DNA from 4 places in the Patulibacter sp. NPDC049589 genome. Region 1 is predicted to be linked to each of the others. Evidence: riboswitches for the same ligand, from Rfam matches in the RefSeq annotation. Region 1 holds a riboswitch; each other region holds the start of a gene.
What was found. A riboswitch is a leader RNA that binds a small molecule or an ion and turns the genes downstream of it on or off. The one in region 1 is predicted to bind cyclic di-AMP.
Positions count from the first base shown of each region.

Region 2: it holds a riboswitch for cyclic di-AMP, as region 1 does, so the genes downstream of both, AB0L40_RS22850 (septal ring lytic transglycosylase RlpA family protein) here and AB0L40_RS11670 (NlpC/P60 family protein) in region 1, are expected to answer to the same signal.
Region 3: it holds a riboswitch for cyclic di-AMP, as region 1 does, so the genes downstream of both, AB0L40_RS05140 (NlpC/P60 family protein) here and AB0L40_RS11670 (NlpC/P60 family protein) in region 1, are expected to answer to the same signal.
Region 4: it holds a riboswitch for cyclic di-AMP, as region 1 does, so the genes downstream of both, AB0L40_RS00940 (peptidoglycan DD-metalloendopeptidase family protein) here and AB0L40_RS11670 (NlpC/P60 family protein) in region 1, are expected to answer to the same signal.

Region 1 covers NZ_JBFAPC010000050.1:14,358-21,745, reverse strand. Annotated here, with positions in the region: gene AB0L40_RS11685 (phosphodiester glycosidase family protein) at 1-697, opposite strand, end outside; gene AB0L40_RS11680 (amidohydrolase family protein) at 999-2,132, opposite strand; gene AB0L40_RS11675 (reverse transcriptase family protein) at 2,142-3,536, opposite strand; cyclic di-AMP (ydaO/yuaA leader) riboswitch at 4,033-4,178, shown strand; gene AB0L40_RS11670 (NlpC/P60 family protein) at 4,185-5,039, shown strand; gene AB0L40_RS11665 (acyl-CoA dehydrogenase family protein) at 5,282-7,219, shown strand.
Region 2 covers NZ_JBFAPC010000166.1:4,720-12,107, reverse strand. Annotated here, with positions in the region: partial or broken gene AB0L40_RS22865 (hypothetical protein) at 1-144, opposite strand, end outside; gene AB0L40_RS22860 (PaaI family thioesterase) at 241-642, shown strand; gene AB0L40_RS22855 (sigma-70 family RNA polymerase sigma factor) at 802-1,368, shown strand; cyclic di-AMP (ydaO/yuaA leader) riboswitch at 1,607-1,812, shown strand; gene AB0L40_RS22850 (septal ring lytic transglycosylase RlpA family protein) at 1,822-2,604, shown strand; gene AB0L40_RS22845 (hypothetical protein) at 2,817-3,791, shown strand; gene dinB (DNA polymerase IV) at 3,860-4,939, shown strand; gene AB0L40_RS22835 (alpha/beta hydrolase) at 5,072-5,872, shown strand; gene AB0L40_RS22830 (thioesterase family protein) at 5,869-6,690, shown strand; gene AB0L40_RS22825 (leucyl/phenylalanyl-tRNA--protein transferase) at 6,816-7,388, shown strand, end outside.
Region 3 covers NZ_JBFAPC010000017.1:12,740-20,127, forward strand. Annotated here, with positions in the region: gene AB0L40_RS05105 (DUF305 domain-containing protein) at 1-539, opposite strand, end outside; gene AB0L40_RS05110 (hypothetical protein) at 625-984, opposite strand; gene AB0L40_RS05115 (C39 family peptidase) at 1,223-2,248, opposite strand; gene AB0L40_RS05120 (methyltransferase domain-containing protein) at 2,324-3,016, shown strand; gene AB0L40_RS05125 (BlaI/MecI/CopY family transcriptional regulator) at 3,069-3,458, shown strand; gene AB0L40_RS05130 (M56 family metallopeptidase) at 3,455-4,411, shown strand; gene AB0L40_RS05135 (four-helix bundle copper-binding protein) at 4,448-4,852, opposite strand; cyclic di-AMP (ydaO/yuaA leader) riboswitch at 5,109-5,251, shown strand; gene AB0L40_RS05140 (NlpC/P60 family protein) at 5,254-6,039, shown strand; gene AB0L40_RS05145 (peptidoglycan-binding protein) at 6,159-7,313, shown strand; gene AB0L40_RS05150 (L,D-transpeptidase) at 7,367-7,388, shown strand, end outside.
Region 4 covers NZ_JBFAPC010000003.1:38,181-45,568, forward strand. Annotated here, with positions in the region: gene AB0L40_RS00925 (cytochrome c oxidase assembly protein) at 1-773, opposite strand, end outside; gene AB0L40_RS00930 (glycosyltransferase family 39 protein) at 832-2,652, shown strand; gene AB0L40_RS00935 (flagellar basal body-associated FliL family protein) at 2,875-3,303, shown strand; cyclic di-AMP (ydaO/yuaA leader) riboswitch at 3,412-3,556, shown strand; gene AB0L40_RS00940 (peptidoglycan DD-metalloendopeptidase family protein) at 3,756-4,427, shown strand; gene AB0L40_RS00945 (metalloregulator ArsR/SmtB family transcription factor) at 4,802-5,173, opposite strand; gene AB0L40_RS00950 (cation diffusion facilitator family transporter) at 5,300-6,202, shown strand; gene AB0L40_RS00955 (cation-translocating P-type ATPase) at 6,204-7,388, shown strand, end outside.

The DNA.
Region 1 (7,388 bases):
CACCGACCGCCAGGGTCTTCAACGCGTCGGCGCCGGTGCCGGCGCCGACCAGCGCCGTCGTGCCGTCGGGCAGCTGGCCGGCCGCGGGGGCGGCGGCCGCCTGGACGACCTTGCCGCCGGAGACGAGGATCTCCGCGACGTTGCCGCCCGTGACCTGGGTCGCGCGGGTGTAGGCGCCCCAGTTCTGGTCGTAGGCGCCGATCGCGTTGGCCCCGACGTTCACCTTGTTCAGGCCGCTCAGCGCGTGGGCCTCGCCGCCGAACGTGGCCTTGCCGTCCAGCGCGAGGGTCAGGAGTTGGGCGATCCCGTCCTTGCCGACGCCGAAGCTCCGGCCACCGTTGCGGTCGCCGGACTTGATGAGCTGCCCGCCGCCGACCTCGAAGCCGAGCGCGGCCCCGGAGTTGCCGATGTCGAAGAAGTCGCCGTTGATCCCGGCGACCGCGCCGGCGGCGTTGACCTGGTCGGTCAGGGGCGAGCCCTTGGCGACCTTGCCGGACGTGAGCAGGTCGGAGCCGACGGCGGCGCCTGCGAGGTCGGCGGTGACGACCTGGCGGTTGACCCAGCCGGTGGTCTCCAGGTACTGCTGGTGGCGCAGGGTGATGCCCGGGCCGAGGGTCTCCGTGTGGTCGACCACCGCGAGGGGGTCGGCGGCGTGGGCCGCTGAGGGCAGGACGACGAGGACCGCGAGCGCGGCCATGGGCACGCGCCACCGACGGGCGCGTGAAGGGCTTCCGGACACCGGAGCTCCTGGGATCGTGGGGACCGCCGCGCGGGGGACCGCGTCGGGCGGGGGATGGAGCACCGCGGTCCGGTCGAGGAGACCGGAGCGGTGCCGACGTCACTCTGCGCTCCGGTACGCCGTCAACGTGTATCCGGCCGGTATCCACTTCGTGAACACGAGTGAACAAGGGGCGACAGGCTCGATCGTGGGCCCTCGGCGTCGCCTCCAGGGAGACGCCGGGCGGTCTCCGGGGCCGATGCGGGCCGCCGGCCAACCGTCAGAGGACGACGTCGGGGATGCCGGCGGACGGCGTCGTGGCCAGGAACGCGGCGGCCATCACGGCGCCCACGGCCCGGAGCGACGGCCGCTCGGCGCCGACGTCGACCTGCCCGAGCGCCCGGCCGAGCAGCAGGTCGATCATCCCGAGCAGCTCCCCGGTCGGGCCGGTGTCCCGCGTCTGGGCCGCGGAGCGGGCGAGCGCGATCGCCTCGGACGGGTCCTGCCCGTGGAACGACAGCTGCGCCGCCACGCAGGCGTAGGACGCGACCCGCTCGAGCTCGAGGGTCCGCGGCCCGATCGCCGCCGCGCCCGGCGCCGGACCGAGGTCGAGCGGGTCCTCGCCCGCGAGCAGGCGCGCGAGCTGCCCGCCGGCGATCTCGCGGAAGACGTCGGTCCCGAGGCCCACCGCGGCCGCGCAGCGCAGGCTCGCGAAGGCCGTGAACTGGCCGGGGCCGTAGGGCATGTCGCTCGCGTAGAGGACGTTGCCCGGCGGGATCGTCGCGTAGAGCTGGAGGATGTCGGCGGGGTGCCACCAGGCGGTGTCGAAGAGGAGGTTCGGCAGCCGGGCGGCCGCCTCGGCGAGCGTGCCGAGATCCGAGACCGCCGCGTGGGCGAGGATCAGCCGCGCGTCCGGGTACCGCTCCGCGAGCCGGACCGCCGCCTCCCCGAGCTGCGGGATGCCGCGCCCGGCGTGGAACAGCACCGGCCCCCGCCGCTCGGCCACCAGGGCGACGACCGCCTCGACGTCGGGGTGGGTCAGCGCGAACGCGTCGCTGCGGGGATGGAGCTTGAAGCCGAGCGCCCCGGCGTCCAGGCAGCGGCGCGCCTCGTCGAGAGCGCCAGGAGACCCCGGCGCGATCCGGGCAAGCGGCAGCAGGCGTCCGCCGGACGCCGCGCACGCGCGCAGGACGACGTCGTTGGCGTCGCGGTAGCCGTCGGGCTCGTGCATCGCGAACGTCAGCGCCCGGCGGTGGCCGGACGCGTCGAGGCCGGCGAGGATCTCGTCGGCGGTCGCCGTCATCCCGTCCGGGTCGTTCTGCCCGATGTGGGTGTGCGCGTCGAACCAGTCGAGGTCCCCGTGCGGCGCCGCGCCCGCGGCGTAGAGGACGTCGATCTCGGAGCCGGCGGGCATGTCGCGAGGCTACTTCGCGGCGTCGTCGAGGTCGATCCGCGGGGCGTTCCAGTCGATCCGGTCCAGCTGCGCCCGCAGCCGCGCGCCGCGCGCGGGATGGACCTGTGCGACCCACGCCACGCGGCCGCGGACGTGGGCCTCGAACGCGGCGCCCAACCCCCGGCGGTCGGCGACCCGGGGCCCGTGGTGCTCGGCCTCGTGCAGCAGCGCCCGCAGCCGGTCGACGTCGCGCCGGGGCACCGACGGGCGCTCGTTGACGACGATCCCGCACAACGACTGCCGGCCCTCGCGGGCCAGCACGCGGGTCTTCGCCGCGTTGACGCGGAAGCCCTCGGCGGCGGCGATCGCGGTGACGGTCGCCTCGAGCTCGTACGCGCGGCGCGCCAGGTGCCGGCCTCCGGACAGCGCCAGGTCGTCGGCGTAGCGCGAGTACGTCAGGCCGAGGGAGCGGGCGAGGCCGTCGAGTCGCCGGTCCAGCCGGAACGCCGCGAGGTTCGCCAGCGCGGGGGAGGTCGGCGCGCCCTGCGGGAGGTGCGGCTCGGCGAGCCGGCGACCGAGGCGGTGGTGCCGCGCGATCGCGGGCGGCTCGGACGGCCGCGGGATCCGGGCCCAGAAGCTGTACGGGACGACGTTGGTCGTCAGGCCGACGATCGCGTGCGCGACGGGCTCGGCGTATCCGGCGGTCCGCAGGATCCCGAACACGCGCCCGGCGGTGACCTGAGCGAAGAAGTCCTCGAGGTCCATCCGGACGAGCACCGGCCGGCCGACGTGGCGGGCCGCGTGGTCCACGACGGAGCGGCCGGCGACGAAGCCGCAGGCGGCGTCGTGCGGCGGGATCGACCCGAGGACCTCGCGCAGGAGGACGCGCTGGGCCGCCTTCAGGCGCGCCTTCGGGCGCTCCAGCACCCGCGGCGGACCGCCGGCCCGCGGGTGCTGCGTGTAGCGGTACCCGCGCAGGCGCTCGTCCGGGACCCCGCGCTCGAGGCCGCGGACGTCGGCGAGCCAGTCCAGCGCGCCCGGGTCGCGCTCGCCGACCAGGCGCCCGAGATCCGCGACCGCCGGCAGCGGGGCGACGGGCCACCGCGCCGCGCCCATCGCCGTCGGGGGCGCGTAGCGGCGCCGCACCCGCGCGTTCGGCGGCCAGGCCCCGCGCGTCGTTGACCCGCGGACCAGGTCGTCGACCTGCTGCGCGAAGGCCCGCGGGGCGTCGCGCGGCGGCTCGCGGTGCAGGAGGAGCACGGCCGTCACGATCCGGCCGGGGAGCTGCGGCCCGAGCGGCCGGACCGCCTGGCCGAGTCGCCGCAGCATCGCGGGCTCCGTCCACGGGCCCGCGAGGAGCGCCGCGGCGGCGGCCTGGGCGAGGTCGCTCGGCGGCGTGCCCGGCGGTGCCGGCGGGCGGGTCATCGGACACCCGCCCCAAGGGCGTGCTCCGACGGACGACGCGACCGCCGGCGGGCGCTGGCGACACTGGCCTGCGTGTGGGCGCCCGCACGCAGGCCGGCCGGCGCGCGGCCGTGACCGACGAGGCCGGCCGCAGCGCACGGTCCCGAGGACGACGACGGCGGCGGGGTCCGACCTCCTCGGTCGTGCGTGCGCATATCTGCGCGGAGCGGCAGCGGCGCGCACGCGATGCGATGTCCGGCCATCACCGGTGCCCCCGGGGGTACCCCGGAGCGGCCCGTGATCCCGGAGGGATCCGCGGTGCCGTCTCGGACCCCGCCGTCGTCCCGCCGAGCGTAGCCCGTGGGGCGGCGGGCCGGGAACGGGTCCCGGCGTCCGCGTCCGCCCGCACACCGCCTCGCGTCGTCCACCACACGCGCCGATCCTCGCAGAGCCGGATCGCGTGCATGCGCGCATCCGCCGAGGAGGAACCGGGACACCCACGCCGACGGGCTTGCTACGGTCTCCCGAGCCGAGTCGCCGGAGTCCCTTTCCGGCGAACGGGGGAACCAATCGACACCGGGGCTCATCCACCTCCCGGGGTGGAAGCGCGATCTTTCCGCGCTCGCCCGTCAGCTAACCCCGTAGGCCGACGAAAGAGAGCCGCACCCCGTGAAACGCTTGACCAGTGGCGTCGCCGTCACGCTGACGCTGATGCTCGCCGGCGCGCCCGCCGCGATGGCGCAGGACCCCGCCCCGACGGGCGGCACCACCGTCAGCCCGACGCCCGGCACGCCAGCCGACGGCTCCGGCACCACGACGCCGGCCGACCCGTCCGACGGCACCACGCCGGCGGCGCCGCCGGCGTCCGCGGTCTCGGCCACGAAGACGGTCAAGCTCACGCGCGCCCAGAACAAGAAGATCCAGAAGCGCGTCCACGTCCGCGCCGACGGCGCCATCGGCGCGAAGACCCGCGTCGCGCTGCGCAAGTACCAGAGCGCGCGCAAGCTCACCAAGACCGGCCGCCCGAACCTCGAGACGATCAAGGCGATGAAGATGCCGTTCGCCACGACGGTCGAGCAGAAGCTCACCGGCACGTCGAACGGGACCACGACACCGGCGGCCGCCGGCGACCTGACCGCCGTGATCGCGGCCGCGCAGTCCGTCATCGGGACGCCCTACGTGAGCGGCGGCAACGACTCGTCGGGCTTCGACTGCTCCGGCCTCGTCGTCTTCGCGTTCAAGAAGGCCGGGATCTCCCTGCCGCGTACGTCGTTCGAGCAGTACGAGGAGGGCACGGCCGTCCAGAAGGCCGACATCCAGCCCGGCGACCTCGTCTTCTTCTCGACCGCCGGCGCCGGCGCGTCGCACGTCGGCATCGCCACGAGCGCCACGACCGCGATCTCCGCGACGACCAAGGGCGTCATGGAGCACCGGATCGACGACGACTACTGGGGCGCGGCGTACGTCGGCGCCCGCCGCGTCAGCGCGACCGCGTCCTCCTCGGGGACGACGACCAGCCGCTGATCCTCCGGGGCGCAGCCGGCGCCCCGCGAGCACGAAGGACCCTGGAGGGCCGCCCGTCGGGCGGCCCTTCGTCGTTCCCGGGGCCGGTCGTGGCCCGGGCGGCCCGGGGCGCAGCGGACCTCCCGGCCCCGTCCGCCTTCCGCCGGAGGGCCGGATCCGGGTGGCGGATCGTCGCCGGGCCCGCTACCCTCGGTAGAAGACGTTGACTGACCAGTCAATCTAGAGCCCCGGAGACGATTTTCGTGAGCACCGAACCGACCAGCGCCGAGTCCCGCAAGTTCGCCGAGGACGCGCGTGAGACCGACTGGAAGCTGCCCTCCTTCGGCAAGGAGCTGTACCTCGGGGACTTCCGCTTCGATCTGATCCACCCGCTGCCGGCGGACGACGCCGAGAAGGCCGCTCGCGGCAAGGTCTTCCTGGAGAAGCTCCGGACGTTCCTGCAGGACGAGGTCGACCACCTCCAGATCGAGCGCGACGCGAAGATCCCGGACGCCGTCATCGACGGCTTCAAGGAGCTCGGCGCCTTCGGCATGAAGGTGCCGCTGAAGTACGGCGGCCTCGGGCTCTCCCAGGTCGACTACAACCGCGCGCTGGCGATGATCGGCACGTGGCACGGCTCCCTCGGCGCCCTGCTCTCCGCCCACCAGTCGATCGGCGTCGCCGAGCCGCTGATGATCGCGGGCAACGAGGAGCAGAAGCAGCAGTGGCTCCCGAAGGTCGCCAAGGACCACATCTCCGCCTTCCTGCTGACGGAGCCCGACGTCGGCTCCGACCCGGCGCGCGTCTCCTGCGCGGCCGTCCCGACCGAGGACGGCACCGGCTACCGCATCACCGGCCGCAAGCTGTGGGCGACCAACGGCGCGATCGCCGACATCGTCGTGATCATGGCGAAGGTCCCCAAGAGCGAGGGCCACAAGGGCGGCGTCTCGGCGTTCGTCCTGGAGTACGACTCCGAGGGCATCACCGTCGAGCACCGCAACCAGTTCATGGGCCTCAAGGGCATCGAGAACTCGCAGACGCTGCTCGAGGACGTCTTCGTCCCCAAGGAGAACCTCATCGGCCAGGAGGGCCAGGGCCTGAAGATCGCCCTGCAGACCCTGAACACCGGCCGCCTCGCGCTGCCCGCCATCTGCGCCGGCACGGCCAAGTGGGCCTCCCGCGTCGCCCGCGAGTTCGGTACCGAGCGCGTCCAGTGGGGCAAGCCGGTCGGCGAGCACGACCCGGTCGCCCAGAAGATCGCCTTCATCAACGCGACGGCGTTCGGCCTCGAGGCCCTCGTCGACGTCACGGCCCGCCTGGCGGACTCCAAGCGCTCCGACATCCGCATCGAGGCGGCCGTCGCGAAGCTCGTCGGCTCCGAGCTCGGCTGGCAGGTCACGGACGAGCTCGTCCAGATCCGCGGCGGTCGCGGCTACGAGACGGCCGAGTCGCTGAAGGCCCGTGGCGAGCGCCCCGTGCCGGTCGAGCGGGCGCTGCGCGACATGCGCATCAACCGCATCTTCGAGGGGTCGACGGAGATCATGCACCTGCAGATCGCCCGCGAGGCCGTCGACCAGCACCTGAAGGTCGCCGGCGAGCTCATCGAGGGCGACGGCGGGCTGTCCGAGAAGGCCAAGCTGGCCGTCGGCGCCGGCAAGTTCTACGCCAAGTGGTTCCCGAACCTGACGCACGGCGAGGGCCAGAACCCGCGCTCGTTCGACGAGTTCGGCGTCCAGGCGCAGCACCTGCGCTTCGTCGAGCGCAACTCGCGCAAGCTCGCGCGCGTCACGTTCTACGCGATGGGCCGCTACGGCGCCCAGCTCGAGGCCAAGAGCGCCGTCCTCGGCCGCATCGTCGACATCGGCGCCGAGCTCTTCTCGATCGCCGCCGCCGTGGCGTACGCCGAGCAGCAGAAGGCGCAGCACCCGGAGCGCGCCCGCGAGATCGACGAGCTCTGCGACCTCTTCGCCGTCCAGGCCCGCCGCCGCGCGAAGGCGCTGTTCCACGAGCTGCGCACGAACGACGACGACGCCAACGCCAAGGTCGCCAAGGGCGTCCTCAGCGGCCGCTACTCGTGGATCGAGGAGGGCATCCCGTACGACGCCGAGGACCAGTCGCTCTTCGGCGACGACTACAAGCAGCCGACGTCGGCGGCCGCGGGCACCGGCGCCGGGGCCGGCGCGAAGACCGTCACGGCCTAGCGGCACCGCCGGGCCGCGGGCCCGGACGCAGGACGCGGGGGAGACCCCGCGCAGCAGGACGACGGGGGTGCCGCGAGGCGCCCCCGTCGCGCGTCCCGGCCCGGGGGCGCCCGGCGCGACGCCGCGTCACCGCCGGGAGTGCCGGAGCACACGCTCCGCAGAAAGATTG
Region 2 (7,388 bases), on a different contig from region 1:
GTCGATCGCGTCCAGGGCCCGCTCGCGCACGCCCTCTGCGGTCAGGCCGAGCAGGCCGGCGAGGTCCCCGTACGGCATCCGCCGCCGCAGCACGAGCTGCAGGACGGCCTGCTGGTCCGGGTGGAGCTCCTGCAAGCGGGACATCGGCGGTGAGCCTATACGGGCCCAGGTTACGGTGAGGTAAGAGCTGTGACGGGCGTCCGGAGGCCGCTCCGCCCGCGCGCTCTAGGATCGGACGCGATGGAGTTCGAGCCCGTGGTGCCCCTGGAGAAGACCCTCGACGGCCTGATCGGCCTGCAGGTCGGTGAGCACGGCGAGGACTGGGCCGAGGCCTCGCTGCCCGTCGGCGACCACGTCCGCCAGCCGATGGGTCTCGTCCACGGTGGCGTCTACGCCGCGATCGCCGAGTCGCTGACCTCGATGGCCACCGCCCGGGCCGTGGTCCCGGACGGGTTCTCCGCCCAGGGCCTGTCGAACACGACGAACTTCCTGCGCCCCTGCTTCGAGGGCACGGTCCACGCCCGCGCGGAGCGGCTGCACAAGGGCCGGACCACCTGGGTCTGGGACGTCCGCATGACGGACGACCAGGGGCGCGTGTGTGCGATCACGCGCATGGTGATCGCCGTTCGCCCCGTCGGCTGACCGCCGGCCGGGACGTTCGTCCCGGTCCGGCGCGGCGCGCTGGGCGGCGCGGTAGCCTCCGCTCGTCCGCGTCGGCGGGTGGCGAATCTCGATGGCGCCTCGGCGTTCGTCTGGCGTGCCGCTACTCTATGGAGAGGTGCCCACGGACACCGGACCGCCATGGACCTCCGAGACCCCGACCACTTCGCGAGCGCCTACGCCGAGCACGCGCCCGCCGCGGCCAACGCGGCGGCGTCGATCCTCGCGCCTGCGGGTCGCCGGTCGGACGTCGAGGACGTGGTCCACGACGTCTTCGTCCGCCTCTGGCGCGACCCCCGGCGCTTCGACCCCGCGCGTGGTCCGCTCGGGGCGTACGTCCGGATGGTCGCCCGTTCGCGGGCGCTGGACCTGCTGCGCTCCGGCCAGGCCGCCGGCCGCGCGACCGAGCGCCTCGCGGCCGCGCCGCCCCCGCTGCCCGCGGACGTCGTGGTCAGCGAGGCCGAGCGCAACGAGGCCCGCGCCGCGCTCATGCGCGCGATGTCGGCCCTGCCGGTGCCGCAGCGCGAGGCGATCGCGCTCGCCTGCTGGGGCGACCTCACCGCCAACCAGATCGCCGACCGCTCCGGGCTGCCGCTCGGCACGGTCAAGGGCCGCCTGCGCCTCGGTCTCGCGCGCATGCGGGCGGAGCTCGAGGGCTCCGAGATGGCCGCGGCGACGGTCATGACGATGATCTCGACGCTGCTCTGAGGAGCCGGTTGCCGGCGGGGGCGGGCCCGGCGGGCGACGCGGCCGGCGCGGCGCCCGGTGGTCGTCGGGCGACGGCGGTTCGCGGCCGGAGCACGCGGCGTCTCGAGGCCAGGGCACGTGATCTTCCGGGCCGTGCGATCGTGGCGCGCATACGCCATGTTGGCGCGTGTACGCCGTTCTGGCGGGTGTGCGCGATCGCACGGGGCGGGCCGCTGACGAGCCCTTAGGGTTCACGACACCTTCACCGACGCCGAGTCGGGACGTGCCCGCACGTTCCGAACGGGGGACCCACCGCCGCAGCGCTCTCCCCTCGAGAGCCGCGGCACGGGGCGAATCGGACGCTGAGTCGTCCGTAGCGTCCTCCGGCCGTCCCGCACCCATGTGCGGCACGACCGGGGGCTGCGAGCCCGTCAGCTAACTCCGTAGGCGTCTTCCCGAAGAGGAGACCCAACCGTGAATCGTGACGTCGTCGTCACGCCGACCCGGGCCGCGTTCGCGGCCGGGGCGGCGCTGGCCCTGACCGCAGCCGTCCCCGCCATGGCCTCTGCGCCGTCCGGGACCCCGGCACCCGCCTCCGGCGCGGCACCCGCCGCCTCGCTGGCCACCCCCGTCGCCGCCACCGCGGCGGCTCCGGTCGCACCCACCGCAGCACCCGCGACGGCACCCGCCGCCGCGAAGCGCCCCACCCCAGCCATCCGCGCCACCACCGAGCGCGGCGCCGGCCTCATCGGTCGGCGCGCCGTCTACGCCGGCCGCGTCCGGCACCACTCGCCCGGCCAGCACGTCCGGCTCGAGCTCCACAAGGGCTCGAAGTGGCGCGCCGTGGACCGCGACGCCGTCGGCCGCGACGGCCGCTTCCGCGTCAGCACGAAGATCGCCGCGATGGGCGACCGCTCCGCCCGCCTGCGGATCGTCTCCAACTCGCACGGCAAGGGCGACATCGAGCGCGTCGACCGGATCCACGGGTTCCGCTCGACCTACGCGTCGTACTACGGGCCCGGCCTGTACGGCAGCGCCCTGGCCTGCGGCGGCCACCTGAGCCCCGGCACCATCGGCGTCGCCCACAAGACGCTGCCGTGCGGCACGAAGCTGACGTTCCGCCTCGGCTCTCGCCAGGTCAGCGCGCGCGTCGTCGACCGCGGCCCGTACATCGCCGGCCGCGAGTTCGACCTCACCGCCGCGACGAAGGCCCGCCTCGGCTTCGGCTCCACCGGCACGGTGATGGTCGACCGCTAGACGGTCGATTCCACGGAGCCCGTGGATGTGGGATGCGTTCCGGGCGGTGTCCTGGCGTCGCACGGTGCCGCGGCCGGACCTCGACGTCTGACTGCGGTGCCGGGTGGCGTCCGGTGCCGTCGGGGACGTGCAACACGCGGCGAGATCGTGGGCCCCACCGTCGAGGCCGAATCCCCGCGGACCGCACCCGCGACGGCGCTAGGGTCCGGGTCATGAGCATCCCCCGGCTCCTCGTCTCCGTCGCGGTCATCGTCAGCGTCGGCGCTGCTGCGGCACCCGCCATGGCGAACTTCAGCGGCGCCGCGCCGGACCCGACGGGCGACGCGACCGATCCGCGATCCGGCCGCGACCTGGAGGCGGCCGCCTTCGGATACGACCGGAAGACCGGCACGGTCCGCGTGGCGATCCAGCTCGCGACCCGGCCGGACAAGACCGACGACGGCGTCGGCGTCCACGTGTTCCTCGCCCATCGCTCCGCGACCGGCTGCGACAAGACCCCTGGCGTCTCCGTCGTCGGCGAGACGCAGGCGCCGGGCGGCATGGCGTGGGGGCTGCAGACCGGGCCGTCGAGCGATCCGCTCGCGGCCGTCGGCTCGGCCGACAACTTCGACACCTTCGACGCCGTCCAGCGCTTCGAGCTCCGGGACCCGGCACTGAAGAACCGGGCCTTCGACTGCGCCGTGGCGACGACGACCGAGCTCGGCAACCCCGCGAACGTCCTCGACACCGTCGGTCCGATCGTGCTGAAGGCACTCCCCGAGCTCCGGCTCGGGGTCTCGGGGGTGCCGACGTCGGTCGTGCGCGACCGGACCCGTCGCATCACGGTGAAGGTGACCAACCCCGGCGACGCCCCTGCGACGGGCGTGAAGGTCCGCATCGGCCGGGCGGCGGGACTCGATGCCCCGGCGGCGACGTCACTGGGCACGATCGCCGCCGGCAGGACCGTGACGAAGCGGATCTCGATCCGGCTGACCCGGCGCGCGAGGTCGACGGTCCCCCTGAAGCTCTCGGCGGCCACCGGTGACCTGCGGATCGAACGCCGGTACTCGATCACCCCGAGGAGCAGGGCCAAGCGGGGCGGGAGCGGAGGGGGCGACGGCAACCGCGGACCGCAGCAGCTCTGCAACCAGTTCTCCCCGGACCTCAGCGGGCAGTCCGGAGGCTCGCTGATCCTCGTGCCCTGCTGAGCGCCTGCCGGGCGTCGACACCCGCCCACCCGGGTGCGTCCCGCCGCAGGCGGGCGTACCCTGGGATCGTGGGCACGGAGGGAACACCTGTTCGGTGCATCGGGCACCTGGACTGCGACGCGTTCTTCGCCTCCGTCGAGCTGCTGCGGCGCCCCGAGCTGCGCGGCAAGCCGGTGATCGTGGCCCACGACGGGCCGCGGTCGGTCGTCACGACCGCGACCTACGAGGCGCGGAAGTTCGGCGTCGGGTCGGCCATGCCGCTGGCGACGGCGAAGAACCGCTGCCCCCAGGCGATCATCGTCCCGCCGGACCACGACGCCTACCGCGAGGCGTCCGCCCGGGTGATGGGCATCGTGCGCGACGAGGTCGAGATCGTCGAGCAGGTCAGCGTCGACGAGGCGTACATGGACCTCAGCGCGATGGCGATGCCCAAGAGCGCCATGCGCCGGCTGCAGGCCCGGATCGTCAAGGAGACCGAGCTGCACGTGTCCATCGGCATCGGCCCGAACAAGCTCGTCGCCAAGCTCGCGTCCGATGCGGAGAAACCCCGCGGCTTCTGCGTGCTGGACCGGCGCGATGCCTGGCGGCGCTGGGCCGGCGAGTCCCCGGGGCTCCTCGGAGGCATCGGCCCGAAGACCGCCGACGATCTCGCCCGCCGGGGCGTCACGACGATCCGCGCGCTGTCGAAGGTCGACGAGGCGACGCTGTCGGAGTGGTATGGCGCCCGCAACGGCCCGTGGCTCTGGCGGCGCTGTCGGTTCGACGACGACGCCCCGGTCGTCCCGGTGCGCGAGCCGGTGTCCGAGAGCCGCGAGAACACGTTCTCCGTCGACCTCGCCGACCGCGACGAGCAGGAGGCCGAGCTGCGTCGCCTGGCGATCAAGCTCTTCGAGGCGCTCGAGAAGCAGGGCCGCCGCGGCCGGACGGTCGGCATCAAGGTCCGGCTGAAGGACTTCACGACGATCACCCGGTCGCGGACGTTCCCGCACCCGGTGGTCGACGAGGAGGCGCTCGCCGACGCCGCCGTCGGGATGCTGCGCGAGTACGACCCGCCGCAGCCCGTGCGCCTGCTCGGGGTGCGGATGGCGTCGCTCGAGCTCGAGGACGGCCCGGGCGTGCAGCTCGTGCTGCCGCTCTCGATCGGCTGAGCGGCGACGGTCGTCGGCCAAGCCCCCGGACCCCGAGGGCCCCGGCGGGAGACACCGATCGGGATGCCCGGCGACGCCTGCGCCGGCAGGCGCGTACGGATCGCACCCCGCGCGCTGGTAGGACTCCGGGTGATGCCGCTGCACGTCGAAGTCGCCGGGGACGGCCCGCCCGTCGTCCTCCTCCACGGGCTGACCGCCAGCCACCGCTACGTCGTGATGGGCAGTCGCCACCTCGAACGGGCCGGGCACCGCGTCCTCGCCTACGACGCCCGCGGCCACGGCGCGTCGGACCCGGCGCCGAGCCCCGAGGCCTACGGCTACGACGCGCTGGCGGACGACCTCGTCGCCGTGCTCGCCGAGCACGACCTGCCGCGGGCCGTGCTCGTCGGCGCGTCGATGGGCGCCCACACCGCCATACGCGTGGCGCTGCGGCGGCCCGAGCTCGTCTCCGGCCTCGTCGTCGTGACGCCGGCGTTCGTCCCCGGCAACGAGACCGACGAGCGCAACATCGCCGGCTGGGACCGGCTGGCCGACGGTCTGGAGTCCGGCGGGGTCGACGGCTTCGTGGCCGCCTACGACTTCGGACGGATCCCGGACGACTGGCGGCCGACGGTCGAGAAGGTCATGCACCAGCGGCTCTCCGTCCACGAGCACCCCGGAGCGGTCGTCGACGCCCTGCGCGCCGTGCCGCGCAGCGCGCCCTACGGCGGGCTCGACGAGCTCGACGCGATCCGCGTGCCGACCGTCGTCGTCGGCGACCGCGACGAGGCGGATCCCGGGCACCCGCTCGCCGTCGCGCGACGGTACGCCGAGGCGATCCCCGACGCGTCGCTCGTCGTCGAGGACGAGGGGAAGTCCCCGATCGCCTGGCAGGGCGGCCAGCTCTCGCGCGTCATCGCGGACCTCGTGCAGCGGACGGACGCGGTCGGATGAGCGCCCTGGAGGCCATCGCCACGCAGGCCGGGTCGTCCGGCGACGCGGATGACACGAGCACGTGGGTCCTCGGGCCCGTCGCGCGCGGCCCCTGGGACGCGGGCAGCGCCCATGGCGGCGCGCCCGCCGCCCTGCTGGCCCGCGCGGCCGAGGCGCTCGCGGCGCCCGGCCAGCGCGTCAGCTCCCTCTCGTACACGTTCCTGGGGCCGGTGCCGGTGGGCGAGGTCGAGCTCACCGCCCGCGTCATCAAGTCCGGGTCCCGTTTCGCCGTGGTCCACGCGACGCTGGCCGCGGGCGGCCGCACGGCGATGGAGCTGCGCGCCGTGCTGCTCCGGCGCGGGAGCGTGCCGCTGCCGCCCGGGATCGGGTCGCCGTGGCCCGAACTCCCGCCGCCCGAGGGCCTCGAGGCGATCCCGAGCTGGTTCCTGCCGGCCGACGCCACCGCGTTCCATCCGACCGCGATGGAGATCCGGGTGATCGACGGGAGCCTCGCCGAGCCGGCGCCGAAGGGCCGCAGCGCCTGGCTGCGGCTGCAGGTGCCGGTGGTCGCGGGGGAGACCCCGAGCGGTGCCCAGCGCGCCGTGGCGGCCGCGGACTTCGGCAACGGGCTGTCGACGCCGGTCGGCTTCGACGGCTACCTGTTCGTCAACTGCGACCTCCACGTCGCGCTGCACCGCGACCCCGCGGGCGAGTGGATCGGCCTGCGGTCGAAGACCGAGCTCGACCGCGCCGGCACCGGCCTGACGACGACCGAGCTGCACGACGCGGCCGGGCGCTTCGGGACCGCGTCCCAGACGCTGTTCGTCGATACGCGCTGAGCGGCGGGCCACCGGCCGGCGAGCGCGGCCGCCGTCGTCCCGCGCCGCGGCGCGTCCGTGACGCCGGTCTGCCGCCGCCCGCGTAGCCGGCGGCGCGGCCTCGCCCGTGCGCTACGGTCGGAGGAGTGGACGGCACCCCCGCCCCCCATACGGACGACGGTGCCTGGATCCTCGACCCGCCCGGGATGCTCTTCGTCTACGAGCAGGGGGCGTTCCCGATGGACACGCTCGACGACGACGGCTGCTTCCGCGTCGCCGCCTACCGGGCGGACCCGCGGGCGGTCCTGCCCCTGGAAGCCGTGCGGGTGCCGCGCACCCTGCGCCGCACGCTCCCGCGCCGCGGCTACCGCCTGACGGTCAACCGGGCGTTCGAGCGGGTCGTGGCGGCCTGCGCCATCCGGCCCGGTCTGGCGCCGGGGGAGCAGTGGCTGACGCCGCGCCTGGAGGAGGCGTACCACGGCCTGCACCGCTGGGGCCACGCGCGGAGCTTCGAGGTCTGGGACGGCGACGAGCTCGTCGGCGGCACGTTCGGCGTGACGATCGGCCGGGCGCACACGCTCGAGTCGATGTTCCACTCCGGCCCGGACGCGGGGAGCGCCGCGGTGCTCTCCGCGGCGGTGCGGATCCGGGACGCCGGCTACGGGGTGCTCGACGTCCAGCAGCGGACCACCCACACGGCCCGGCTGGGCGTCGTCGAG
Region 3 (7,388 bases), on a different contig from region 1:
CGGGCCATGCGGATGGCGCCCTGGTGGTGGGGGATCATCTCGTCGATGAACGCCCGGTCAAACGGCTTGGCGTCCTTCAGTGCCCCCATCTTCATCGACATGCCCATGTCGTCCATGGAGAGACCGAGGGTCTTCGCGGCGGCGGTCATCGAGCCATGGCCCATCGACTCGCCGTCCATCGGCATCGCCGCGGGCGTCACATTCAGGCGCTTGGCGATCGCCTTCATCTGCGTGATCTCCGGCGCCTGTCCGGCGATGATCGACTTGCCGAGCTCGCGGATCTGCGACCGCTCGCCCTGGGCGGGGGCGTAGCCGGCCATCTCCACGGCCATCTCGTGGTGGGGGATCATCTGCGACACGAACGCCTTGTCGACGTCCGCCGCGGTCGCGGCGGTGGTGGTGGTCGACTTCGACATGCTGCTCATGTCGTGGCCGCCGTCGGCGGAGGTGCCGGAGTCGTCGGAGCCGCAGCCGGCCACGGCCAGCGCGCCGGTGAGCGCGAGCGCCAGGACGCCCGCTCGGGTGTTGAGGTGCTTCATGGGTGTAGGTCCTACGGTCGGGATCGATGGTGGTGCGCCTGCAAGGGAAGGCGCGGTCAGGACGTGCGGCTTGCGCACGTCCGGATCACCGTCGAAAGACCTCGAGATGTAGGAACAGCGCAACGGGTGGTCCCGCTCGAGCGCGGATGACCGGTGGGTGATGCGTCAGGGCGTCCGCGAGCCGGAGGATCGGCGGGGCCCCGACATGGGTGCGCCGGCGACGCCGGCGACGAACGCCGGCGTAGACCACGGCGATCGCGGTCCCGGCGGCGATGATGCCCAGGCACATCGCTGCGACGTGGTCGGAGTGCATGCCCTCCATCGACATGCCCTCGGGCATGGCGTGGTGGACGGCGATCGAGCCGCCGAGCCCTAGTACCACCAGCGCGATGAGCAGGCGGCGGCGCGAGCGCTGCAGCAGCGCCCGGATGCGCAGAGCGCTCACCGAGCCATCTCTCCAGAGACCACGTCGACACCGTGACACGCCGCGCGCCGCGGCGCGCGGCCGCAGGAGGTCGCGAACGGCATACCCATCAGGGGTAGGGTACCCGCCGAGGCTTCTGCGACGCTGAAGAATGCGCCAGGGAGAGTAGCCTGCACCCGGATCTCGTGCCAGGGGCCGCGGCGTGGCGCTGATCGTCGCTGCCGCCCGTGAGGGCCAACGGCCAGGATCATCCAGCGACTCATCCCTGGATTCCGCCGGTCGTTGCCAGCGCACGGCCGCCAAGCAGCCGCCACATCGCCTCGAATTGCTGTGACGTCCATCGCTCCGCGGTGCCCTGCAGCGGGTTGGACACCGAGATCGTCCCGTCACGGGTGATGCCATGCAGCACCACGGTGTGCTCGTTGTAGTTCACCTTGATCACCTTGCCCTCCGGCGAGGTCCAGCGGCCGTACGGTCCGTCGCCGAGCCCGATCCAGGCAAGCACCGCATGCCCGGTACGCAACCGCTGGTACAGCGCGTCGACGGTCTTGCCCGTCAGGTTCTCCAACGGCACCCTGTTGCGACGCGCCAGCGCAGCGACCGGGCCAGGATAGACACCGAACCCGCCGGCGACACCGCCACCATCGGCCCGGCCGACGTATCCGCGGTCCGGGTTGCCCCATCGCATGCCCGCACCGCTGCCGGTCGGATCAAGCGGCCCCGACCGCGGGAGTTGACGCTGCAGGGTGAGCTGGTCCCGCGTGGTGCCGACGGTACGCATGAGGATCGACAGCGCCGCGGTCTCGCAGTTGTTGCGCAGGCGCTGCTTGAGGATCGGGGCAGCGATCGTCGAGGCCACCGCTCGGCGGGGGACCTGCACCGCACCGCCGCCGAGCGTCGCGGCGCTCACCGCCGAACGGGCGCCCGCGTCCCGATCCAGGTCAAACGTCACTGTCGCTTGCCCAGCACGCACGCGCTCGGCAGCCGGGATGCGGTCAAGGACCGCTGCGCGCAGTGCGGACCGGTCCAGTCGGCCGTCGGCGCTGTAGCGCGCGACAGAGAACGCCCCGAGCTCCCGCCTGCCCGCCAGGACCCGCACGACCGCCGGCTCCTCCGCGGTGGTCGTCGTGACGGCCGTGCTGCGGGCCGGCTCGGCGTCGTTGGGCATCGAGGCCGCCCACGCCAGCACCGCGAGGCACAGCACGACCAGCAGGACGACGCCCGGGATCAGCAGCGGGTGATGTGCGGGCGCCGGACGAGCTGCACGCGGGGGTGGGGACGGCACCCATCAAATCCTACAGACCGTCGGACTTCGCTACGCTCCCCGGTCCAAGCCCTACAAGCTGTCGGAGTTGCAGCCATGAGCACCATGACCAAGAACTGGGATCGACACGTCATCGACGGCGAGGCCGTCGCCCGCTGTCCCGGGTTCCTCTCGCTGCGCGAACGGATCCTCGAGCTCGCGCAGCCCGAAAGCCATCACCGAGCCGTCGACGTCGGCTCGGGCACGGGCCTTTTGGCCCTTCCGCTTGCCGACCAGGTCGAGCACGTCTGGGCGGTCGACCTCTCCGCCGGCATGACCGACTACCTCCGCGCGAAGGCCTCCAGCGCCGGTCTGGAGAATCTCCAAGCCGTTGTGTCCTCCGCCGTCAGCCTGCCGCTCGTCGACGACGCGGTGGACCTCGTCGTCTCCAACTACTGCTTCCACCACCTCAACGACGCCGGCAAGCACCTCGCGATGCTCGAGGCCTGGCGCGTCCTGCGACCCGGCGGCCGCCTCGTCTTCGGCGACATGATGTTCGGCCTGGGCCTCGGTGACGCCCGGGACCGCGAGGTCGTGACGCAGAAGGTCCGCGCGATGCTCCGCAAGGGCGTGCCGGGAGTCGTGCGACTGCTGAAGAACGCCGGACGGGTCGCCAGCGGCCGCTGGGAGCACCCCGCGCGAGCGGAGTGGTGGGCCGACGAGCTCAGGCGCGCCGGATTCGTCGACGTCGGCGTCGAGGTGCTCGACCACGAGGGCGGCCTGGCCTGGGCGAAGAAGCCCACCCGATAGGCCCGCAGCGATCTCCCACGATCCGTAGGACTTGGGGTGCCATACTCGTCCGATGACCGACGGCGCCATTCAGGGCGAGCTGCAAGAGCAGATCATGATCGTCCTGTGGCACAACGGCGAAGGGACCGTCGAGCACGTCCGCGCCGGACTACCGGCCCGGCACCGCAGCGCCTACAGCACGGTGCAGACCGTGCTCAACCGTCTCGTCGATCGTGGTCTCCTCTCGCGGGAGCGGCGCGGCAAGACGTTCATCTACACCGCGAAGGTGACCGAAGGGCAGTACCTGTCGCGCTCCATCGAGCGCACCCTCGCAGGAGCGTCGCTCGAGGCCCGGCAGGCCGCGCTGGCGCAGCTGATCGGCACCATCGACACCGACGAGCTCTCCGCTCTGCAGGAGCAGGCCCGCCAGGCCACCGCCGCACGTGAGGCCCGCAGGCGGTGATCATTCTCCTGGCACTCCTGGTCGTCGTCGCGGTGCTGCTGCCGCACGTCGTGCCGCTGCGACGCGTGGCGCCGGCGACCGCCGCCACGCTCTGGGGCGTCGCGCTGGGCCTGCGGGCGCTGACCAGCGTCTTCGTCGCGCTCTACCTCGTCCTCTTCCTGCCGGCGACCGCGCTCTTTGACGCGATGACCCACTGGTGCTGGCACACGATCATCCCGATCGCCACCACCCACCTCGGCGTGGCCGGCCACCGCGTCGGCGACGCCGTGGCGATCTTCCCGATCTTCCTGCTGGCAGCGTCGGCGATCTCGCTGACCTTCGGGCTCGTCCGCGCCGCCCGGTCGATCCGACGACTGATCACCCGCGACGCCGTCGGACGCGGACCGGCCGACAGCGTGATCGTCGGCGGCCCCGACGTGTTCGTCGCGGCCGCCGGGTTCAGCAATCCGCGACTCGTGGTGTCCGCCGGCGCCCTGACGCAGCTGGACGACGAGGAGCTCGCCGCCGGAATCGATCACGAGCACGGCCACATCCGCAGGCGCCACCGCTTCGTCGTCCTCTACGCCGAGGCGTGCCGCGCATTGGCGCGTTTCATTCCGGGAACGAAGCATGCGGTTTCGCAGCTGCGCTTCCATCTCGAACGTGACGCCGACGCTTGGGCGCTCGCCCGCCAGCACGACCGCTTCGCCCTCGCGAGCGCGATCTGCAAAGCGACGATCTCGCAGAACCCGGCCGTCGCGCCGCTGGGTGGAGGCCGCGACGTCCGCGACCGCGTCGACGAACTGCTCAGCGGCCACCGGACACCCGGAGCGCTGCGCCGCAGCGCCCTGAACACCACCGCAGCACTGGGCGTCGTCCTGCTGCTCGGTCTGACGGCCTCGGTGCCCAGTGTCATCGCCGCCGGCCAGCAGCAGGCAAACGGCGCGCCCGTCCCGCACGCCTGCGACGGCTGACCACCGGGCGGCCGCGCGGAGCGCCTCAGCTGCGGCTCAGGCGATCGCGGCCGCCAAGTCGTTGCAGGCCTGCTCGCACGCCCGGCACGATGCCGCGCAGATGCGGCAGTGTGCGTGCATCTGGGCGTGGCGCTCGCACTCGTCGCCGCAGGCGCGGCAGGCTGCCGCGCACGCCTGCAGGATCGCCACGGAGACGTTCGCGTCGTACGCCGTCTGGCGACCGGCGACCCGCCCGGCCGCCGTGCACACGTCGGCGCAGTCCTGATTGAGCCGGATGCACTTGGCCAACTCGGCGGCCATCTCCTCGCCGAGGCACGCATCGGCGCATGCGGTGCACGTCTGCGCGCACTCCAAGCACGCATCGACGCAGCGAGCGATCGCCGCGCCGTCGACGGCGAAGGCCTGCGGGTGGGTTTCGAGCATCTGCTGGGCGTTGGACATAAGGGCTCCTGTCATGGGGAGGGGTGGAGACGGCGCTCGTCCCGGCGTTCAGACCGGTTCCGCGCCTCGCCGCCGTGCTACCCGGATGGGCTAGCGCCATGAGCCTGAATCGATGGACTGTCGGACTTCCACGCGGTGTCGCAGCGGGGCGGCGAGCTGGCGCAAGGCTCGGTGGATGCGCCCATCCATCGACGACCGAGGGCCGTTTACTCCTACGAATCGTCGGAGGCTGATGCGCGGGGCGTCCTGGGGTGTTATCTTGCGGACGCCGAGTCGCTCGAACGGTTTCGAGCGAACGGGGGACCCAAGTGGTTTTGGGGCTAATCCACGCGTTTGTGGAGGCGCTGTCTTTCTGCGCCAGCCCGTCAGCTAACCCCGTAGGCCATCGAAAGAGAGCGCCTGTGAAGCAGTTCACCCGCGGCATCGTCTTGGCCGCCAGCATCACCCTCGGGGCCCTGCCGGCCAGCGCCATGGCGCAGAGCCCCAGCGGCGGAACGCCGGCTGCACCGCCGGCCGCTACCGCAGCGCCCGCCCCGGCGCCTCCTGCGTCACCGGACCCGGACCTCACGGTCAAGACGGTAAAGCTCACGCGCTCACAGACCAAGAGCGTGCAACGCCGCGTCAAGGTCCGCCCGGACGGCGCGCTCGGAACGGGAACCCGCACCGCCCTGAAGCGGTACCAGCGCACCAAGCAGCTCGTTCCCACCGGCCGCCCGAACCTGCAGACCCTTCATGCGATGGAGCTCAAGTTCGCTGCCGCGATCGAGGCGAAGCTCCGATCTGATGCTGCACCACAGACGGCTGCTCCCGGGCCCGCCGCCGCGCAGGCCGTCCAGGCCGCGATGAGCCAGGCCGGCACCCCGTACGAGTACGGCGGCGACGGCCCCGGCGGCTTTGATTGCTCCGGCCTGACGATGTGGGCCTACGCCCAGGCGGGCGTGACGCTGCCGCACTACAGCTTCGACCAGTTCACCATGGGCGAGCCCGTCGAGCGCGACGCGATCCAGCCGGGAGACCTCGTCTTCTTCGACACCGCCGGCCCCGGGGCCTCCGACGTCGGAATCGCCACGGGCCCGACCACCGTCGTCTCCGCCACCAGCAGCCGCGGTGTCCTCGAGCACGAGACCTTCGACGACTACTGGGGCAGCCACTACGTCGGCGCTCGCCGCCTCGCCCCCGCAGGCTGAGCGACCAGCACCCACCCCACCCGCCGGGGCTCCACAGGGCCCCAGGCGCCGGGGGGATGACGACGTCCACGCAGCCCGTCCGCAGACGGGCAACCGGAACGAATCAGGAGAAGACCGAGATGGCACCGACGACCGGCACGAAGACGACAACCACGGAGTTGTGGCGCATCGGGATCCCCGACGAGTCCTACGCCTTCCGGGCCCCTCGACCCGGGCACCGCGACCTCGGCGAGCTCGAGTTCTGGGAGCGCTCCACCGTCCGCTCCCGCCTGCGCCGCGAGACCGCAGCCGCACGCAAGGTCGGGGTCAAGCAGGGCGCGCGATCAAAGCTCGCGATGGCACTCGTCGGCGTGACGCTCGCCGTTCCCGCCACCGAGGCCGTCACCGCCGGCACCGCGCAGGCCGCACCCGTCACCGACTCCGTCCTCAAACGCGGCGACAGCGGCTCCCGCGTCGCCGCCCTGCAGCGCGCCCTGGGCATCACCGCCGACGGCGAGTTCGGCACCCAGACCCACAAAGCCGTCCGCGCCTTCCAACGCTCAAACGGTCTGGCGATCGACGGCGTCGTCGGAGCGCAGACCGCCGCGAAGCTCGGACTAGGGAGCGCCGCGAAGAAGGCATCGGCGACCACCAAGGCCAGCTCCCGGGCGAGCACCAGTGACGCCGCTGACCCCGGCCTCTCCACGGCGACCGTCCGTGCGATCCAGGGCAAGCTCGGGATCGCTGTCGACGGCGAGTGGGGCCCCCAGACACGCAGCGCCGTTCGCGACTACCAGCGCGAGCACGGGCTGCAGGTCGACGGCGTCCCCGGCCCCGCGACCCTGAGCAGCCTCGGCATCCGCGCCTCGCCCGGCACCCCCGACAACGACAGCGCGCCCAGCGCCGCATCGTCCACCGCGAGCAGCTCCAGCAACGGGGGCGGCGGAGCGATCTCCGCAGCGCGCTCCAAGACCGGCGCGCCGTACTCCTACGGAGCGACCGGGCCGTCCTCCTTCGACTGCTCCGGCCTGGTCCAGTGGGCGTTCAAGCAAGCCGGAGTGTCGCTGCCGCGCACGAGCTTCGCGCAGTACGGCGAAGGCAGCACGGTGTCGAAGGGCAACATCCGCGCCGGCGACCTCGTCTTCTTCAACACCGCCGGACCCGGCGCCTCGGACGTCGGGATCGCCACCGGCCCGACGACCGTGATCTCCGCAACCAGCAGCCGTGGAGTCATGGAGCACCCCATCTTCGACAGCTATTGGGGCTCTCACTTCGTCGGTGCGAAGCGGATTTAGCGCCACGGCACCCCAAGTCCTACAACGTGTCGGGGATGCGGTAGCGTTCGCCTATGCCGATTCGCCACCTCACCG
Region 4 (7,388 bases), on a different contig from region 1:
TGCTGCTCGGATTCGCGCAGACCGCGGATGAAGAGGACCCCGAACGCGACGCCCATGATCAGCACCTGCTCGGTGGCCATCAGTGCTCCGGCCATGCCCTGGTCGGCGATGGCGGAGAGGCCCCAGTAGGTCGGCTGGTCGGCGTAGAAGTCGTAGAGCGCCTTCGGGGCGAAGGTGAGCGCCATGCCCAGGAGGCCGACGGTCACCTTCGTGACGCCCATGTAGGCCATCGGGGCCATCGCCGTCATGCGGTCCCGGCCGGGGATCGGGCGGAGGAGATGCCACCAGTACAGAAGCCCGATCGCGGTGAAGGTCATGTGCTCCAGCAGGTGGACGGTGGGCGAGCGCGACGCGGCGTTGTAGAGGGCGGGGACGTGCCAGATCCACATCCCGAGGGTGTAGGCGGCGAGGCCGAACCAGGGCGAGGCGAGGAAGCCGATCCGTCGCTCGATCCAGAGGATGCGGCGCGTGATCGGTCGCATCAGCACGCGGTTGAGCCCGAACAGCAGCAGCAGCGGGAAGACGTCCAGCAGCAGCAGGTGCTGGACCATGTGCATGACGAGCAGGTAGTCGCCGAGCTCGTCGATCGGGTTGCCCTGCGCGACGATCAGCGTCAACCCGCCGGAGGCGAACGAGACCAGTCGCCACACCGGTGCGTGAGCGCGGTCGGGCGAGCGACGCACCGTCACCCACCGCCTCAGGTAGACGGCGATCAGGACGCTCGCCAGGAGCGACGGTGCGAGCTCGGGGCCCCAGACGATCGGTGGCGACACGATGCGACAGTCTGCCAGCTGCTCCTACATTTCGTAGGAGTGCCGCTAGTTTCGTCGGATGCGCGTTTCAGCGATCTGGGCAGAAGACCGACGGCGGTGGCACGTGGCGCTGGCGCTCGTCACGCTCGCGGGTCTCGGTCTTCGCCTCTGGGGCATCGGGTGGGGACTGCCGTTCGCCTACAACCTCGACGAGCGGGCGCACTTCGTCCCCAGGGCGGTCGGCTTCTTCCAGAACGGGTCGCTCGACCCCGACTACCAGCTCAACCCCGCGGGCCTGATGCAGTGGATCGCGGGGGCGCTCTGGCTGTTTCGCGGCGGGCGGGACGGGGTCGTCGACGGGTGGGCGACGGACCCGGGCTCGATCTGGATCACCGCGCGGGTGGCATCCGCGGTGCTCTCCACGTCGGCGATCGTGGTGCTGTACGCCGCCGGGGCGCGGATGTTCGACCGACGGACCGGCCTGGTGGCGGCGGCGCTGCTGGCGTTCTCGTTCCTTCCGGCGCACTACGGGAAGCTGGCGCTCAACGATGCACCGTCGTTGGCGCCGAGTGCTCTGGCGTTGTTCGCGATCGCTGGGATCGTCCGCTTCGGTCGCCGCCGCGACTACCTCCTGGCCGGCGCCGCCCTTGGACTGGCGGTGGGGTTCAAGTACAACGCCGCGTTCCTCGGCCTGCCGCTGCTGACCGCGGTGGGCATGCACGCCGCCGGCGGTCTGCGGGCGGACGGTGACCAACACCCGCCGCCCGGCGCTGGGCGGCTGCCGAACTGGCGTGCGGCCGCGGTCGGCCTGCTCATCGTGGCGGCCTCGGCCTTCGTGGCGTTCTTCGCCATGGACCCCTACGCGGTGCTGCGCCCGGGGTTCTTCCGCAGCGAGCTCGAGCATCTCTCGGACTACACCGCCGGGGGTCTGCTGCTCGGGGAGACGGAGCGGTCGGGGTATCGCTACTACGCGTGGGCGCTTCTCTGGGGCTTCGGCGTCGTCCCGGCGCTGCTCCTGGCGATCGGCGTCGCCCGGGGAGCATGCCGGCACCGGTGGCAGGCGTTGTTGCTCGTGCCCGCACCCGTGGTGTTCGTCGCGCTCATCGGATCGCAGGGCCGGTACTTCGCCCGGTACGAGCTGCCGATCTATCCGCTGCTCGCGCTCCTGGCGGCCTCGGGAGGGGTCTGGGTCCTGGAGTTCCTCCTCGCCCGCCTGCGGATCGCCGGCCGGGCGCGCCTCGCCGCCGGAGCCGTCCTGACCGCCGCGGCGTTCGCGCAGGGCATCGTCCTGATCGCGCACAGCAACGTCGTGCTGTCCCGGCCCGACACCCGCACCACCGCGCGGGAATGGATGGTGCGCAACATCCCGGCGGGGACGCCGATCGTGGTCGAGCCCATGGTGCCCCGCGAGTGGTACGCCGACGGCGCGTCCCTGCGGAGCGCATCCTCCCGAGCCGAGTACCGGTGGCCGCGCCTGACGCGGACCGGCGCCGACAAACGACGCCTCGCGCGGGCCCATCCTCGCCTAGCCAGCCGGATCGGACGCGCGGCGGACTTCGCCAACCACGGCTTCACGCTCTTCCCAGGGATGCTCGACTTCTACCGCGAGAACGGTGCGTGCTGGGTGATCTCCGGGTCGATGCAGAGCGGACGGGTCCAGAACAACCCTGCCCGGGTCCCCGATGCCGTGCGCTACTACCGCGCCCTCGAGCGCCAGGCCGTCCTGCGCTTCTCGATCTCGCCGTTCGACGGGCCCGAAGCGAAGGACTACTTCCAGTACGACAAGGCGTTCAACTTCGTGCAGCTGCGCTACCGGCTTCCCGGGCCATCCGTGCGGGTCTACCGCCTGAAGGACTGCTCTCCCGGCGTCGATACGCAGCGCATCCGAAGGGCTGGGTGACGAAGTACTCCCTCGTCTGGCGGCGCGCGTCGGCCGGACAGACCGGGGGCGTGGAGGTCGAGATGGTGCGTCGGCGGGACGCGCCCTGGCGGAACAGGTCCGTCGAGTCCGCCTCTGAACGTACGACCGTTGTCCAGGCGAGGGAGTCTGCGGCGATCGCGGCCGATGACCGGGCGGGGCCCGGCCGAGGGCTCCCTCGTCGCGAACCCGGAGGTCACCACGATGTCGAAGAAGCTCATGGCCATGCTCGCCGTCGTCGTTCTCGGCGCGGGATTCGTCTACAAGACGGTGCTCGCCGCCCCGACCGAGGCCGGTGCCGAACCGAAGCTCCAGGGCGTCGTCTACGTCCTGCCCAAGGAGTTCCTCGTCAACCTCTCCGACGGGCGCTACGCCAAGTTCTCCGTCGCCGTCGTTCTTCCCGAGACGCCAGAGGCCCACGGCGAGGAGACACCTCCCGAAGGCTACGGTCCGCTCGCCGAGGAAGCGGTCATCAGAACCGTCGTCGTCGATGTCGTCGGCGCCTCGACCGGCGACGCCCTGACGACGGCCAAGGGTCGGTCGGCCGTTCGACGTCGGATCCTCCGACGCATAGAGCGGGAGACCGACGCGGAAGCGAAGGACGTGCTCTTTCCCGACATCACCGTGCAGTGACGTCGTCGGACGCACGCTCGATGGACCGAGGTGCGATCTGTCGATCGTTGAGCGCGCCATCCTGACGAAGTCCGACGATGGGTAGGAGAATCGACCGGATTCCTGGTACCTTTCGGCACGCCGAGTCCCCGGGAGCCGTCCCCGGGGAGCGGGGGACCCAGGTGTTTTGGGGCTTGTCCACGACCTTTGTGGAGGCGCGACTCTTTCAGCGCCAGCCCGTCAGCTAACCCCGTAGGCCGACGAGAGAGCTGCTCCACATGTCATCACGCCCGGCGCGCCGCGCCGCCCTCATCAGCGCCCTGGCCTTGCTGGCCTGCGGGGGACCCATCACGCAGGCTGCCTCCGCAGCCGGCGTCCCGGGTGGGGGCGGAACCCCGGCCCCGACCGCGACGACCCCAGCGACTGCCGCCGCCCCCGCCCCTGCACCTCCGACGGTGTCGGAGACGCAGACGGTGAAACTGACGCGCTCGCAGGTGAAGAGCGTCCAGCGGCGGGCCCGCGTCCGGGCCGACGGGGCGATCGGCAGCAGGACGCGTGCTGCGCTCAAGAGGTACCAGGCGAAGAAGCGGCTGGTCCGCACCGGGCGACCGAACCTCCAGACGCTGAAGGCCATGAAGCTCGCGTTCGCGAAGAAGGTCGAGCAGCAGCTGGTCGCGCGCCAGCGCACTGCGGCACCGCTGGCCGGAGCCGTTCCCGGATTCGTCTTCCCGATCCAAGGCTCGTGGTCCTTCGGGGGTTCGGCCACGGCGTTCGGTGACCGGGGAGGCGCGCACGAAGGCGTCGACCTCCTCTCCGCCTGCGGGACGCCGGTCGTCGCCGCCTCCAGCGGGACGGTGAAGGCCAACGCGGATCAGTCCGCCGCCGGCAATTACCTCGTGCTCACCGACACGCCTTCGGGCGAGGACCAGGCGTACATGCACCTGCAGTCCGCCTCCCCGCTGCGGCCCGGCACTCGCGTCGAGGCGGGCTCGCCGATCGGCGCAGTCGGCGACACGGGCAACGCGACGGCCTGCCTCCTGCACTTCGAGCTCTGGGGCGCTCCGGGGTGGCAGGACGGCAAGCCGCGCGACCCGAGCGGCGACCTCGAGTCGTGGGGCGGGACCCCCACGCCCGCCGCCCGCTGACCCCCGACCGCCTCGCGTCGGCCAGGCGCTCTTCCTAAGCTAAGGCGTCCCGAACGTTCCGGCGGCTGCGCGCGACGAGATCCACATCCCGGAGCGGCGGAGCCACCCCACGGACGGACGACTCGGGGCTCCGCACCCTTCGCTCCAGATCGCCCCGCACGGGATCGGGGTCTCGTTCGCGTGCCCACGCACTCGGTCGATCGACGGAGTCGGTAGGCGCTCGACATCGGCACGTTCCGGCGCTTCGACATCATTCCTACACCATGTAGGACTTTCGCTACGATGCGGACCTGCAGATCGCGCCGATGCCCCGCCCAGACGCCCCAGCCCCAATGCACATCGGACTGCACCGGCCCCTCCGCCGGCGGCACCCGTCAGCTTCGGTGGCCGGCGCGTGCGTGCTCGACGTGGTCGCGAGCCAGACCCAGCAGGCCGCTGACGTGGTCGTCGTCGAGGCTGTAGAGCACGCTGCGCCCGACCTTCCGCCGCTTCACGACGTGCGCGGTGCGGAGGAGGCGCAGCGCGTGCGAGCACGCGGTCTCCGACAGGCCCGCGGCCTCCGCCAGACCGCCGACGTGCATCTCCGGCGTCTCCATCAAGGCCAGGATCACCCGCAGGCGACCCGGGTCCGCGAGCACGCGAAAGGTCTCCGCGAGCTCATCGACCTCACCGTCCCGCCACGGCACTCCGGCCTGCACCGGCGCACCGGACGATGCCGCCGCGACGCGACTGTCTGGTCCGCTCACGCCCTCAAGCGTATCCCGGCCCCCGTACCGACCCACACGCCGCGCTCGACGTGGCGCGGGCTCGACCGGTCTGTTACCTTCAGACTTGTTCAGATGTTCATGCTTTTAGGAGCAGGAATCAGTCTCATGGCCCACGATCACTCCCACGGCATCGTCACCGCCGGCGCCCGCCACAAGCGTGCGCTGACGATCGCACTGGCGCTCACTGCGACGTACCTCGTCGTCGAGCTCTCGGTCGGCCTCGCGATCGGCTCCCTCGCGCTGATCTCCGATGCCGGCCACATGCTCACCGACACCGCGGGGCTCGCCCTGGCGCTGACGGCGATCGTGATGGCGCAGAGCACGCCGGACGACGAACGGACGTACGGTCGCTACCGGCTCGAGGCGCTCGCGTCGCTGGCCAACGCTGTGCTGCTGTTCGCGGTCGCGATCTACGTCCTCATCGAGGCCGTCGGCCGGTTCCAGGACCCCACCGACGTCCCCGGACTCGGGCTGATGGTCGTCGCCTTCGTCGGCCTCGTGGTCAACGTCGCCTCGTTCCTGCTCCTGCGCGCCGGCGCGAAGGAGAGCCTGAACGTCCGCGGCGCGTTCCTCGAGGTCTGGGCCGACATGATCGGCTCGCTCGGCGTGCTCGCGGCCGGCGCGGTCATGCTCGCGACCGACTGGCCCTACGCCGACCCGATCGTCGGCGTCGCGATCGGCCTGTTCGTCCTCCCCCGCGCCTGGCGTCTGGGCGCCGACGCGGTCCACATCCTCATGGAGGGCGCGCCGAAGGACGTCGACGTCGCCGATGTGCGGAGCACGCTCGCGGCATTGCCCGGGGTGCAGGGCGTCCACGACCTGCACGTCTGGACCCTGACCTCCGGCACCGACGTGGCCAGCGCCCACCTGCAGATGGCCGAAGGCGCCGACGGCGGCGCCGTCCTGACCGCCGCCACGGCTCTCCTTCGCGAGCGATTCAACATCTCGCACGCGACGATCCAGACCGAGCCCAGCGGTTACGACACCGACGACGAACCGGGGATCTGACATGAGCACCGAGACCATCGACCTGCCGCTGGGCAGGGACGCCGACTGCGAGCCGTGTGCCGGCCGGATCCGCGAGACCCTCGTCCACCACGCCGGCGTCACCGGCGTCGCCGGTGTGCGTGACGACACCGCCCTGCGGGTCACCGTCGACGCCGAACGGTGCGACGCCGCGTGCCTTGCAGAGGCGCTCGAGGACGCGCGCCGAGCGCTGCACGGCCGCTACAGCCACCCCGAGATGACCGTCACCGGGATGGACTGCGCCGACTGCGCCACGCGCATCGAGCACACCGTCCGTCGGCTGCCCGGCGTCGACGGCGTGAGCGTCAGCGTCACCTCGGCGCGCATGCGGCTGGAGCTGGACACCGAGGTCGGCGACCTCGAGACCGTCCGCGGCCGCGTCTCCAAGCTCGGCTACGGCGTCGGCGAGACGATCGCCCCGCCCTCCGCCGCCGGATCGGCGGCCCCCGCAGAGCTGCCGCAGGCGGCCGCGTGCGACGACGCGTGCTGCGCCCCGGAGGACGCCACCCCGGACGCCGGCGACCACGGGGAGGCGCTGCATCGACATGCTGCACCGCCTTCCGCGGCGGTCGGAGTCACCGCTCCGGCGAGCACCGGGACAGGCGGGCTGCTTCGCGAATGGGCGCGCGGATCCGACCGGGTGACGCGCACGTCCGCCGTGCTGCTGCTGGTCGCGGTGCTCTTCGACCTGACCCGGTTCCCGGGGGTGTTCGCGATCGCCGCCTACGCCCTCAGCACCGCGACGGGTGGCGTCTCGATCGCACGGTCCGGGATCAGGGGCGCGATCGCGACGCGCCGGCCCGACATGAACCTCCTGATGGCGATCGCCGTGCTCGGCGCGGTGGCGATCGGGGCGTGGATGGAGGCCGCGCTTGTCGTCGTCCTCTTCTCGATCGGCGAGCTGCTCGAGGGACGCGCCGTCGGCCGCGCGCGCCGCGAGCTCGAGGCGCTGGTCTCGCTCGCCCCGCAGGTCGCCGTGGTCCGACGGACGCACTCCCACGGTGGCGCCCTGCACCACGAGGAGCTGACCGTGCCGGTGGACGCACTGATCGTCGGAGACGTCGTGATCGTCCGCCCAGGAGAGCAGATCCCCGCAGACGGGACGATCCTCGAGGGCGCCTCGGCGATCGATCAGGCCGCGATCACCGGCGAGTCGACGCCGGTGGAT